DNA from 3 places in the Pseudomonas helmanticensis genome. Region 2 is predicted to be linked to each of the others. Evidence: predicted binding sites of a transcription regulator. Region 2 holds the regulator's gene; each other region holds the start of a gene.
What was found. Region 2 encodes FliA, which starts transcription of late flagellar genes. Its sites were predicted from a motif close to CTAAAGTTTNNNNNNNNNNNGCCGNTAA; they were not measured.
Positions count from the first base shown of each region.

Region 1: the regulator FliA is predicted to act here: its motif matches at 1,382-1,409, upstream of motA (flagellar motor stator protein MotA).
Region 3: the regulator FliA is predicted to act here: its motif matches at 3,369-3,396, upstream of QOL84_RS06280 (methyl-accepting chemotaxis protein).

Region 1 covers NZ_FXUY01000001.1:3,737,300-3,741,861, forward strand. The annotation lists gene motB (flagellar motor protein MotB) at 1-458, opposite strand, end outside; gene motA (flagellar motor stator protein MotA) at 462-1,313, opposite strand; gene QOL84_RS16755 (HDOD domain-containing protein) at 1,480-3,018, shown strand; gene rhdA (thiosulfate sulfurtransferase) at 3,061-3,876, shown strand; gene asd (archaetidylserine decarboxylase) at 3,895-4,562, shown strand, end outside.
Region 2 covers NZ_FXUY01000001.1:2,531,767-2,536,328, reverse strand. The annotation lists gene flhA (flagellar biosynthesis protein FlhA) at 1-205, shown strand, start outside; gene flhF (flagellar biosynthesis GTPase FlhF) at 217-1,557, shown strand; gene fleN (flagellar synthesis regulator FleN) at 1,674-2,504, shown strand; gene fliA (RNA polymerase sigma factor FliA) at 2,501-3,241, shown strand; gene QOL84_RS11205 (chemotaxis response regulator CheY) at 3,408-3,779, shown strand; gene QOL84_RS11200 (protein phosphatase CheZ) at 3,798-4,562, shown strand, end outside.
Region 3 covers NZ_FXUY01000001.1:1,392,167-1,396,728, forward strand. The annotation lists gene QOL84_RS06260 (acyl-CoA reductase) at 1-224, shown strand, start outside; gene QOL84_RS06265 (phenylacetate--CoA ligase family protein) at 273-1,574, shown strand; gene QOL84_RS06270 (GNAT family N-acetyltransferase) at 1,562-2,500, shown strand; gene QOL84_RS06275 (hypothetical protein) at 2,554-3,081, opposite strand; gene QOL84_RS06280 (methyl-accepting chemotaxis protein) at 3,465-4,562, shown strand, end outside.

The DNA.
Region 1 (4,562 bases), 1.2 Mb from region 2:
CCGTTCGGCGTGATCTCGAAGAGGATCTGATCCTTGAATTTCTGCAGTTGCGGGTTCTCGTCGACCTTGTTCTGCAGTTCTTGCAGGAGCAGTTCCAGACGTTCCTTCTCGACCTGCTCGGCCATGCCTTCAACCTGCTCGGTGTCGACCGTGACCTTGTCCGGTTGCGGCTGCGACTTCACTTCCGGGTTGAGGGTGTTTTCCGGCGCCAGGGTCGGCGTGCCGCCCAGATCGATGATGTACGGCGTGCCGCTTTCGGAAAAGCCGACCGGGTCCTTGAAGTAACCGGCGATGGCGATCTTCTGCTCAGGTGTGGCGGTGGACAACAGCCACAACACCAGGAAGAACGCCATCATCGCCGTGGCGAAGTCGGCGAAGGCGATTTTCCACGCCCCGCCGTGATGCCCGCCGGCTATGCGCTTGACGCGCTTGATGATAATCGGCTGATTATTTTCCATGGCTTAGCGACCGCGAACGGCTTGTTCCAGCTCGGCAAAGCTTGGACGGTGGGCCGGGTACAGAACCTTGCGACCGAACTCGACCGCCAGCGATGGCGGCATGCCGGAAGCCGAAGCCACCAGCGAGGCCTTGATGGCTTCGTAGACGTTCAGCTCTTCTTTGGCATCGTGGGCCAGCGAGTGCGCCAGCGGGCCGAAGAAACCGTACGCCGCGAGAATACCGAAGAAGGTACCCACGAGTGCCGCACCGACGTGCAGGCCGATGGACTTCTGGTCGCCTTCACCCAGGGATGCCATGGTCACCACGATACCGAGTACCGCCGCAACGATGCCGAAACCGGGCATGGCGTCGGCAATACCGTTTACCGCGTGGGATGGGTGTTCGAGGTCTTCTTTGAGGCTGTACAACTCCATGTCGAACAGGCCTTCAAGTTCGTGCGGGGCCATGTTGCCGGACGACATGATGCGCAGGTAATCGCAGATGAACGCGGTCATGCGCTCATCTTTGAGCACTGCCGGGTACTTGGCGAAGATCGGGCTCGCAGCGGCATCTTCAATGTCGCCTTCGATGGCCATCATGCCTTCGCGGCGGCTTTTGTTGAGAATCTCGTAGATCAGGCCGAGCACTTCCAGATAGAAAGTGTGGCTGAAGCGCGAACTGAACATGCTCAGGGATTTCTTGAGCACGTGCATCGTCATGTAGCCGGGGTTGGCCTGGAGGAATGCGCCAAGGGCCGCACCGCCGATAATCATCACCTCGAAGGGCTGGATCAGGGCGGCAATCTTGCCGTGGGAGAGCACGTATCCGCCGAGCACGCTCGCGAATACGACGATGATGCCGATAATTTTAGCCATAGGTAGGAAAGTACTTACTGAGTCGGGTTCAAGGTCATATTCGGAAGTTAAAAAATCTCTTCTTCTACTTATCGGCAAAACTGCGCCAGACTATAGCCAGTTCAGGCGAAAAGCCAATTTAGCCCATGCCGGGCGCGTCTACAGTCAGTGAAGATCCCCTCCAGACATGGCTAATGAAACGAACGTCCCACATGCAAAACCGACCACGCTCGACGGCTGGGTCAAGCTGCTCGACAGCGTTCGACTGCCCGTACCGCAAGAGGCTCACGACAAGGTTTGCCGGGCGATTCGCGACAATCGCAGCTCGCTGCGAGACATTGCCGATCTGATGCAGGACAGCCCCGCACTGGCCTTGAGCATCATCCGTGAGGCCAATCGTCACACCCACGGCAATATGGCTTCGCCGGCGGAAAATCTTGAAGTGGCGATCAACCGTCTCGGCCTGGCGCGTACCGAAGAGTTGCTCGCGCGCTTGCCCGCCGAGCCACTGATGCAAATTCCCAAGGCCCTGCGCCAATTGCAGATGATCAGCCAGCACGCGACGCAACAGGCCAACGGTTTTTTCGCCAGCCGCCTGGCGCGGCTGTGGCAGGACATTCATTGGGGCAGCCTGCTGTTTCTGTCGCCGTTGTGGCCGCTGGCGCTGACCTATCCACAGTTGCTGGAAGAATGGGAACTGCGGGTTATCCACAAGGGCGAGTCGGCACGCACCGTCGAAAAGCAATTGTTTGGCGTGCGCCTGTTGAGAATCGCCGACGCGCTGGTCGAAGCCTGGCATCTGCCGATCTGGGTTCAGCAGGGCTACAAACTGCTCCTCAGCGAACAACGCGAATTGGTCAAAGTGCTGCGCATCGCTCGCGACAGCGAACATCCGTTGCGCCAGCAAAACCGCCTCGACGATGACCCGACATTGCGCCGCTGGCTCAATCAGCCGGCCAACACAGTGCTACTGGCCAATGGTCTGGCGCTGTCGGCGCAACAGGCCTGGGACAGTCCGCACAGCGAACGCTGGCAGTACCTGACCAGCCTTTACCTGCAAATTTCGATGGATGAAGTGCAGCAACAATTGCACCAGCAGGCCGCCAACAGCGCCCGTCATCATGCAATGCCAGACTTGTGGCACCCGGCGGTTTCGCTGTTGTGGCCGTGGGGCACCCGGCGCTTACCGGCCGGCATGTTGCCCGCCGCAGCGCCCAACGCCGAAGACCTGACGCAATGGCGCAAGCAGTGCGCCGAACTGCTGGCAGAACCGAGCCGCTTCACCAATGCCATGAGCCTGACCGTTGCGGCCCGCGATGCATTGGTTGCCAGCGGCATGCGTCGGGTGCTGATCCTGATGGCCGACCGCACGCAATCCAGTCTGCGCGTGCAACAAACGCATGGTTTGCCAAAAGAAGCCGCTGCGCTGACGTTCGCCGTCAGTCAAAGTACCGTGCTGCAACGCCTGCTCGCGCAACAAGCGCAGGTGCGCATCAACCAGGACAACAACGCACAGTTTTCCGCCCTGCTGCCTCCGAGCCTGCGCGCACTGTTTCGTGGCGAGCATCTGCTCTTGCGTTCATTGGTCAATAACGGCCGGGTGATCATGATCGTCGTCGCCGACCAGGGCGGCGGGCCGTTCGCCGATATCAGCGTGCAAGCCTTTGGCAAAACCGCGCAATGCATCGAAAAAGCCCTGCAAAGCTTTAGCAGCCGTGGCCGATGAGGCTGCGCTACAATCCTCCCCTTTGTGCTCTGGAGACCTCACATGTCTGACTTCTCTGGCTTGCCGCTCGTCATCGAACCGAGCGACTTGCTTCCTCGGCTTGAGGCCAGCAACCTGATTCTGGTGGACCTGACCAGTCCCGCCCGCTACACCGAAGGTCACCTTCCCGGTGCACGCTTTGTCGACCCGAAACGTACCCAGCTCGGCCAGCCGCCGGCGCCAGGTTTGCTGCCGGCCAAAGCCGATCTGGAAGCATTGTTCGGTGAGCTGGGCCATCGCAAGGACGCGGTCTACGTCGTGTATGACGACGAAGGCGGCGGCTGGGCCGGGCGCTTCATCTGGCTGCTCGACGTGATCGGTCACGACAAGTACCACTATATAGACGGTGGTTTGCCGGCATGGCTGGCAGATGGCATGCCGATGTCGATCCAGGTGCCACCAGCAGTGGGCGGCCCGGTCGCGCTGACCTTGCACGACGAGCCGACCGCAACCCGTGAATACCTGCAAAGCCGCCTCGGTGCAGCCGATCTGGCGATCTGGGACGCGCGCGGGCCGCTGGAATACTCCGGCGAGAAAGTGCTGGCCGCCAAGGCCGGGCACATCCCCGGCGCGGTCAATTTCGAATGGACCGCCGGCATGGACAAGGCCCGTCAGTTGCGCATTCGTACGGACATGCCACAGATCCTCGAAGACCTCGGGATCACCAAGGACAAAGAAATCATTACCCATTGCCAGACCCATCACCGGTCGGGCTTCACTTATCTGGTGGCCAAGTCCCTCGGGTATCCGCGGGTCAAGGGCTACGCCGGTTCCTGGGGCGAATGGGGCAACCACCCTGACACGCCTGTCGAGATTTAAGGTTTTTAAGGACAACTAATGAAAGAGCGTCTGTTTATCCTCAGCCAGTACCTGCTGCCTCATCACCTGCTGTCGCGCCTCGCCGGCTGCATTGCCGAGTGCCGCGTGCGCTGGTTCAAGAATGCCTTCACCCAGTGGTTCGCCAAGCGTTACCAGGTGGACATGTCGCAAGCGCTGGTCGAAGACCTGACCGCTTACGAGCACTTCAACGCCTTCTTCACCCGCGCTCTGAAAGACGGCGCGCGCCCACTGGACGAAACCCCGGGCGCGATCCTCAGCCCGGCCGACGGTGCGGTCAGCCAGCTCGGCCCGATCGAGCACGGTCGCGTATTCCAGGCCAAGGGCCACAGCTTCAGCGTGCTGGAATTGCTCGGCGGTGATGCCGCCAACGCGGCGCCGTTCATGGGCGGCGATTTTGCCACCATCTATCTGTCGCCGAAGGACTACCACCGCGTGCACATGCCGTTGGCCGGCACTTTGCGCGAGATGGTTTACATCCCGGGCCGGATCTTCTCGGTCAACCAGACCACCGCCGAAAACGTGCCGGAGCTGTTTGCCCGCAACGAGCGCGTAGCGTGCATTTTCGACACCGAGCGCGGGCCGATGGCCGTTGTACTGGTGGGCGCGATGATCGTCGCTTCGATCGAAACCGTCTGGGCCGGTCTGGTCACGCCGCCGAAGCGTGA
Region 2 (4,562 bases):
GAAGCTGCAGCGTTCGCTCATCGAAGCGGCGCAGCGTCAGGAAATGCAAGGTCAGCCGGTGATCCTGTTGGTAGCAGGCCCGGTGCGCGCGATGCTCTCGCGCTTTGGCCGCCTCGCAGTCCCTGGACTGCACGTGCTGGCCTACCAGGAAATACCGGACAACAAGCAAGTGACCATCGTTGCGACAGTAGGGCCCAACGGCTGAGGTAGTGGTATATGCAAGTTAAGCGTTTCTTTGCCGCCGATATGCGTCAGGCCATGAAGCTGGTTCGTGATGAGCTGGGCGCTGATGCCGCCATCATTGGCAATCGTCGCATTGCCGGCGGTGTCGAGTTGACGGCGGCACTGGATTACAAATTGTCGGCGCTGGCGCCGCGGGTTCCGAACATGGAACTCGAAGACGAGCTGCGCAAGACCCAGTCGCGCATCGTCACCGCCCAGGCCGAGTTGAGCATGCGTGGCGAAGCCGACGGCAACACCAATCGCCAGTTGTTCGCCGGGCTGCCTTTGACGGCCGGCCTGCCGCTGACCGCTGCCGAACCGCTGACCGAACCGACCTACGCCGCGCCGGCGCGTCCGGCCCCGGCACCTGCGCAGTCCTCCGGCGGCGTTGATCCGCGTGCACTGGATTCGATGCGTTTTGAATTGAACAGCCTGCGCGAGCTGATGGAAGTGCAGCTCGGCACCCTGGCCTGGAATCAGCTGCAAGGCAGCCGTCCGGCGCAAGCCAATCTGTATCGTCGTCTGCAACGCATCGGTTTGTCCGGTCCGTTGTCGCGCGACTTGCTGTCGATGATTACCGATATCGAAGAGCCGCGTCAGGCCTGGCGCATGTTGCTTGCGCATCTGGCGCGGATGATTGCCGTACCGGAAGTCGAGCCGCTGGAAGAGGGCGGTGTGATTGCCATGGTCGGCCCTGCCGGCATGGGCAAGACCACCACGCTGGCCAAGCTCGCCGCGCGTTATGTGCTCAAGTACGGCGCGCAGAATGTCGCGCTGGTGAGCATGGACAGCTTCCGCATCGGTGCGCAGGAACAACTGAAGACGCTGGGCCGCATTCTCAATGTGCCGGTGACTCACGTCGATCCGGGCCAATCGCTGGTTCAGGCACTGGATCCATTGCTGCGCAAACGCGTGGTGTTGATCGATACTGCGGGCCTGCAAGCCAGCGATCCGGCCCTGCGCATGCAGCTCGAAAGCCTCGCCGGTCGTGGCATTCGCTCAAAAAATTATCTGGTCTTGGCAACCACCAGCCAGAAACAGGTTCTAACCGCCGCTTATCACAGTTACAAGCGTTGCGGGCTAGCCGGGTGCATCCTGACTAAACTGGATGAAACGGCCAGCCTTGGCGAAGTGTTAAGCCTGGCGATCAGTCATGAATTGCCGGTCGCGTACCTGACCGATGGCCCACGGATTCCGGATGATCTGCATCTGCCGCGCCGTCATCAACTGGTCAGCCGCGCCGTCAGCGTGCAAATGCAGGAAGAACCCAGCGAAGAAGCCATGGCTGACATGTTCGCTGATATCTATCACAGCCCGACCAAGCAGGTAGGCTGAGGTATTCATGAATAATTTTTGTACCTACATCGATGGTCTGCCATGCATTGTTCCGGTTGTGAACGCGCAGCCAGTAATGTGGCCTCCGTCTATGCAAGACAAGGTAAAGAAATAACATGGGCAGCATGCATCCCGTACAGGTGATCGCGGTGACCGGCGGCAAAGGTGGCGTCGGGAAGACTAACGTGTCAGTGAACTTGTCCCTGGCGCTGGCAGAGCTTGGCCGTCGGGTCATGTTGCTGGACGCCGATCTGGGGCTGGCGAACGTCGACGTTCTGCTGGGGTTGACCCCCAAACGCACGCTGGCCGACGTCATCGAAGGCCGCTGCGAATTGCGCGACGTGCTGTTGCAAGGCCCGGGCGGGATCCGCATCGTGCCTGCCGCCTCCGGCACGCAGAGCATGGTGCACCTGAGCCCGGCGCAACACGCCGGCCTGATTCAGGCGTTCAGCGACATCGGCGACAATCTCGACGTACTGGTGATCGACACCGCTGCGGGTATTGGTGACTCGGTAGTCAGTTTCGTGCGCGCAGCGCAGGAAGTGTTGCTGGTGGTCTGCGATGAGCCGACTTCTATCACCGATGCCTACGCGCTGATCAAATTGCTCAACCGCGATTACGGCATGAACCGCTTCCGCGTGCTGGCCAACATGGCGCAGAGCCCTCAGGAAGGGCGCAACCTGTTCGCCAAGTTGACCAAGGTCACGGATCGCTTCCTTGACGTCGCTCTACAATACGTCGGCGCCGTGCCGTACGACGAAAGTGTGCGCAAGGCCGTGCAGAAGCAGCGCGCCGTCTATGAAGCCTTCCCGCGTTCCAAGTGCGCACTGGCGTTCAAGGCGATCGCGCAGAAAGTCGATACCTGGCCGTTGCCGGCCAACCCGCGTGGCCATCTTGAATTTTTCGTCGAGCGCCTCGTGCAGCAAACGGCAGGGCCCGTGTTATGACCGCTAGCGGTATGAACTACTACAAGAAGTCGGCACGCGACGCTCAGTACGAGCTGATCGAGCGTTACGCGCCGCTGGTCAAACGCATTGCTTACCACTTGCTGGCACGGTTGCCGGCGAGTGTGCAGGTCGAAGACCTGATTCAGGCCGGGATGATCGGCCTGCTCGAAGTCTCGACCAAATATGACGCCAGCAAAGGCGCCAGTTTCGAAACGTACGCGGGCATTCGAATCCGCGGCGCGATGCTCGACGAAGTGCGCAAAGGGGACTGGGCGCCACGCTCGGTTCACCGCAATACCCGTATGGTCAGTGACGCAATTCGCTCAATTGAAGCTAAAACCGGCCGTGACGCTAAAGATCACGAGGTTGCAGCCGAACTCCAATTGAGTCTCGACGATTACTACGGGATTTTGAATGACACCTTGGGCAGCCGCCTGTTCAGTTTCGACGACCTGTTGCAGGACGGCGAACACGAAGGGCTGCACGAGGATGGCGCGAGTGCTCATCTCGAGCCGTCGCGCGATCTGGAAGATGAACGCTTCCAGGCAGCGCTGGCGGACGCGATTGCCAATTTGCCGGAGCGTGAGCGACTGGTGTTGGCGCTGTACTACGACGAAGAGCTGAACCTCAAGGAAATCGGTGAAGTCCTTGGCGTCAGTGAATCGCGGGTCAGCCAGTTACACAGCCAGTGCGCGGCCCGTTTGCGGGGGCGTTTGGGGGAGTGGCGAGCGCGCTGAAGGCAGTGTGGGGACACTGCGAACGAGGCTGGTGCGGTGATGAACGGCACCGGTCTTGCTCTGTTGTGCTCCAGACAGTCTTCGAGTGCTGCGCCGATTGATTGAAGTGGCGCGTCCAGGTGCTGGGCGCGTTTAAGACTGCTTGGAGGTCGAATTGAACAAAGACATGAAAATCCTCATCGTTGATGACTTCTCAACGATGCGGCGGATCATCAAGAACCTGCTGCGTGATCTTGGGTTCACCAACACCGTCGAGGCTGACGATGGCGTGACTGCCATTCCAGTGCTCAACAGCGGAAGCATCGACTTTCTGGTAACAGACTGGAACATGCCGGGCATGACCGGTATCGACCTGCTGCGCCACGTGCGCGCCGATGAAAAACTCAAGCACCTGCCGGTATTGATGGTGACTGCCGAAGCCAAGCGCGAGCAGATCATCGAGGCCGCTCAGGCCGGTGTGAACGGCTACGTAGTCAAACCTTTCACGGCTCAGGCGTTGAAAGACAAAATCGAGAAGATTTTCGAACGCATCGGCTGATGAACGCGCGGGGGAGCTATGGAGCATAACGAATCTTCACAGGGCGATTTCGAGTCGACCCTGAAAAAACACGCGGTCGAACTGGTCGAGAGCCTTGAAAAAGGCAGGTTCGGCGACGCTGTGCAACTGATCCATGAGCTCAATCAGACCCGTGACCGTGGCCTGTATCAGGAAGTCGGCAAGCTCACACGTGAACTGCACAGTGCGATCGTCAACTTCCAGATCGACCCGAACATGCCGCAGGCCGAGGAAGTGTCGCAAATCACCGACGCCACCGAACGCCTTGGCTATGTGGTCAAGCTGACGGAAGCCGCGGCCAACCGCACCATGGATCTGGTGGAAAGCGCCACGCCGGTGGTCAATGGTCTGGCCGATGAAGCCCAGACCTTGAGCGCCGATTGGGGCCGCTTCATGCGTCGCGAGGTCGGGGCTGAAGAGTTCCGCGAACTGGCGCGCCGGGTCGACGGTTTTCTGTCACGCAGCAGCACGGACAACCGTGCGGTGTCGAGCAATCTCAACGACATCCTGCTGGCTCAGGATTACCAGGATCTGACCGGTCAGGTGATCAAGCGTGTGACCCAACTGGTCACCGAAGTCGAAAGCAATTTGCTCAAACTCGTGCTCATGGCCAGTCAGGTCGACCGCTTTGCGGGCATCGAACATGACCGCGCCGCGATGCTTGCAGAAAAAGATCCACAAAAACATCTCTCGCAGGGTGAAGGTCCGCAGATTCATGCCGATAAACGAGAAGACGTTGTGTCCGGTCAGGACGATGTGGACGAT
Region 3 (4,562 bases), 1.1 Mb from region 2:
TTCAATTGCTGATGGCGCACGCGCCTGACGGCGTTGAAAGCCTGCTGTTTCGCAGTCCCCGCGAACCGGCAGATGTGCTCGAACGCCTGCAAGGCTATTCCCTCCTGGCAACCCTGGTGCGCAGCGGACTGCTGAAACTGGAGGTCGAGGTCTGCCCACCGGCGTCATTCCACCGCAACAAGCACAGCGGCAAAACCCCTTTATTGATCGATGCGCGCCGTTGAAGTGCAGCAACCGCACCCGGCCTGGCGCCATTACTTCGAGAGAACACCATGACAGCTGCAATTGAACTGAACCAGTTGGTCGGCTTTGCCCGAGCGCATTCGAATTACTATCGCGAACATTTGCACAACGTCGCGCCCTGTATAGCGAGCCTCGGTGAATTACCGCTGATTGATCCGCACACCTACTGGCAATCGAGCCATGACCTCGATCATTGGTCAGTACTCACAGGCAGCCTCGCCAATGCGCTGGTATTCAAGACCGGTGGCACCAGCAGCAACGGCAAACTGTCGGTATTCACCCGTGACGAATGGCAGACACTGGTCAGCGACTTTGGCGTCCAGCTCACCGCGCAACTGAATGACGGCGACCGCATTGCCAATCTGTTTTTCGTCGGCGACCTGTATGCCAGTTTCGTGTTCGTCCACGATGCCCTCGCGCATACGGGCAGTGCCGTCACCGAATTCCCGTTTACCGGTAACGTCGATTCTGCAGTGTTGGCCGATTCGATTGCTCAATATCGGATCAACGTTTTAGCCGGTGTACCGGCGCACCTGCTGACGTTTGCTGCATGGCTTGCGCGTCAGTCGCGCACGCTTGAAGGTATCGACACCCAGCTCTACGGCGGCGAAAGCCTGTTCGGCGGGCAATTGCTGCTGTTGCGCCGGGTCTTTCCCAACGCCCGGATCGCCTCGATCGGTTACGCCAGTGTCGACGCCGGGTTTATCGGTTTCAGTAGCCGTGACTGCGCCCTGAACGAACACCGCATGCTCGACCGCCACAGTGTGGTGGAAATCCTCGATGAACAGACCGGTGAGGTTATCGAGGATTGCGGGCGGACGGGACGTCTGGTCCTCACCAATTTCACCCGTCGCCTGATGCCGCTGATTCGCTATCCGGTGGGCGACCTCGCCTGCTGGAAAGAACCTTGTGGCGCACCGATGCGTAAATTCGCCTTGATGGGGCGCAGCATGGACAGCCAGCGTGTGCGGGTCGGCAGTTTGACCCTGCTGACCGCCGAAATCGGCGAGATCGTGCAACGCATTGCTGCCGGAGGTGAATGGCAACTGGTGCTCGATCATTCAAACAATCGCGATGACTTGCACCTTAAGTGGCGGCACGCCGCGCAGCGCCTCGACACGACGCAAGTCAGTGCAGAACTGCGCGCGGCGTTGATCGATCAGTACCCTTTGATCGAACAACTGACTGCCGATGGATTACTCAATCTGCAAGTGGCGAGCTGCGTCGGTGAGGATTTCGCCTGTCATCCCCGCTCGGGCAAACACCAGAAAGTTGTCGACCTGCGCCTCTATGGCAATGCTTCTGCGGAGCCGCACACATGGACATCGTGACCCTGAGAAACTACCGCAGCACCGATGCTGTGGCGGTCAGCCGCCTGTTCCGCGAAGTCTATGGCGACCACTACGTTCATCCCCACGTTTATCTGCCCTACATGATCAGTCAGAACCACGACGATGGCCGTTGGCATTCGCTGGTGGCCGTGAGCGGCAAAAAAATCCTCGGCCACGCGACACTGTTCAGAAATGCCGGCTCGCCGGTCGCCGAACTGGCGCTGACTGTGGTTCATCCAGCGACACGTGAGCAAAACATTGCCACGCGGCTGGGGCAACAGTTGCTGATCCATGCGCAAGCGCTGGGCTGCCGTGGCGTGACGATCAAACAAGTGACCCATCACGCCTACTCGCAAAAAATGGCCGACAGGCTCGGATTTCACAGCACGGGACTGTTACCCGACTACGCGCCTTCGCCATTTGGCGAGATATTGCCGGAGTCGATCGTCATGGGTTTCAGAGGCATCGACGACTACGAGCGGCCGCTGCCATCGCTTGACTGGCCAGCCAGCTGCGCCGATTTCATGCAGCAGATGTGCAACGAGTTTGGCACGCGCAAAAAACCCTCACCCTGGGTCGGGCAAGCAATGCATTTCGACCAGCATTCAGGGCGTTATGACATGGTGCTCAAACAACTGAGCAGTGCCGTGCTCCAGCAACTGCGGCAATTGCCGGCACACTGGATGGTTTCGATCAGGCTCAGGCTGGCAGAAGGTTTTGCCGGCGCAATGCACAATCTGTCGATGGCAGGGTTCACGTTCACCGGGATTGTCCCGGATGATCGCGGCGAAGGCTGGCTGGCACTGTTTCACCGCAACTACTTGCCGCGCCAGTTGCAATTGCACTGCGCGCGCATGCAACAGCTGCAGGATCAAATACAGCAACGCTTCGGCGATTACTGCAATACCGCACTGCAAGCTCGTTGAACCAAAGACTGGCAGGCCCGCCGAGAGATTGTGCGGGCCTTGTTCCGTGGTCTTTACGCTTTGGCTTTGACGCCGCTGTCGACAGGTTTCGGCATGTTGCCTTCACCGTAGGTTTTCAGGTTCTGCAGGACGTAAATCGCTTTTTTAAACTCGGGGATCAGGCTCTTGCCGTAAGCGTTGCCATTGAGGCCGTTGCTCTGGATGGCATCGAGTTGGGTCGCGAAGTACTCCAGCGCGTTGAATTTCGCATCAATATCTTTCGTCACGCCAAAACGATCGAACTTGTCGCCGGCGTTCTTCAGCGTAAAGGAAGTAATCTCGGAGATCAGCCCGCGGCTACGCAACGTTTCGCTCAGGTTGCCCAATTGTTTTACCGACACATTCGCCGGATCGAAACCCTTGATTGCCCGTCGCAAACCCTGCTTATCCATTTCGGCAGTATTCAACGCCATAGGATTGCTGCCGACCATGGTGAGCATCTGCTGCACCTTGACGCTCTGGGATACTTGTTTTTTGGCGCCGGTGTCGCGTACCAGAACCCCTGCCTTGGCCTGCCAGCCGCCGACAATACCGATCGTCATGAGAAGACTCCCTGAAAAATGACCATAAAAATGTCCGTGTTGAACGCAGTAATGGACGCGAGTATCAGCGGGGCGAACTGATGGCACCAACCTGTTTCTGCACTTTTTTACAATTCTTGTACATTCTCGATACAAATAACCCATAGCCCCACAAACCTTGGGTTAAAGCGCCTGCGACTGTCGGTAAACAACCAGCGCTTCACGCTGACAAGCAGGTAAGTCCGCTTGAATGTATCCAACCCGATACTGACCAGTCATCGGCGGCAATCTTTTTAGTACGCCAGTACCTCAAGCTTCTTGCCAGCGCGACGATACGCTGAGATACCCGCACTGTTTCACTCCCACCCCTCTAACAAGAATCGCAGTTCAAGGACCGGATCCCCATGCCCGCATTCCGTACCATTCAGGCTCGCTACACGCTGTTTCTGGTTCTGTTTATCCTGCTGTTGTCGGTGCTCACGGTGGTTGGCATCAGCCAACTGGTCGCGCCCAAGTTGCGCCACACCGAAGAACAGGTGGTGCTCAACCGCATCGCTGAAGTCGCCGAGCAGATTCAGGGCGAACTTTACAAAGTCCAGGCGCAGCAACGCAGCATCACCCAGACCATCCCGCTGCTCGACAGTGCCGCGATCGACACTGTGTTGCCGGGGTTGGTGGATCAATACGGCGAGCTGAAGGTTTTTGGCGGCGGCATCTGGCCGTTGCCGGGGCAGCGTGAAGCCGGGCGCAACAAGTTCAGCACCTTCTGGCACCGCGATGCTTCGGGCAAATTGGCGGTGAACACCTTCTGGAACAGCGACGCGGCACCCAACTATTACGACCAGAGCTGGTACAAGGGCGGCATGGCGACGCCGCGCGGCCAGTGCGCCTGGGCCGCAGCCTATAAAGACGACGCCAGCGCCGAGCCACGTACCAACTGCGCGATGGCCATTCAGAAGAATGGAGCCGCTTACGGCGTGTCGACCATCGACGTCACCCTCGGCTTCTTCAATGACCTGGTCGCAAGCAAGGAGAAAGACCTCAACGCGCAAATGCTGATCGTCGAAGCGGACGGCAAGATCATCAGCAACAGCTCGCGCATCAGCGGCCCGATCGTGCTGAAGAACATCAGCGAACTGGCCGGCGCCTCGACTTTCGCCAGCCAGGTCAAGGCCGGCCTGCAAAACCGCGATCAGGCGCAGCGCGTCGAGTTCGACAACAACGGCGAAGCCAGCACCTTCTTCATGCGTCCGATCGAGGGCACGCCGTGGTTCCTCGCCACGGCCCTGCCGACCAAAATGCTCACCGCGCAGCGTGACGATGTACTCAGCACCCTGAGCCTGCTGCAGATTCCGCTGGTGATCCTGCTCGTGCTGTTGCAGGTCTATGCGATCCGCCAGTTGGTTTCGCGCCTGAAAGCCTTGAAAGCCAACATCGATTCGCTGTCCAGCGGCGACGCCGACCTGACGCGACGGATCACCATTCGCGCCGAGGATGAACTG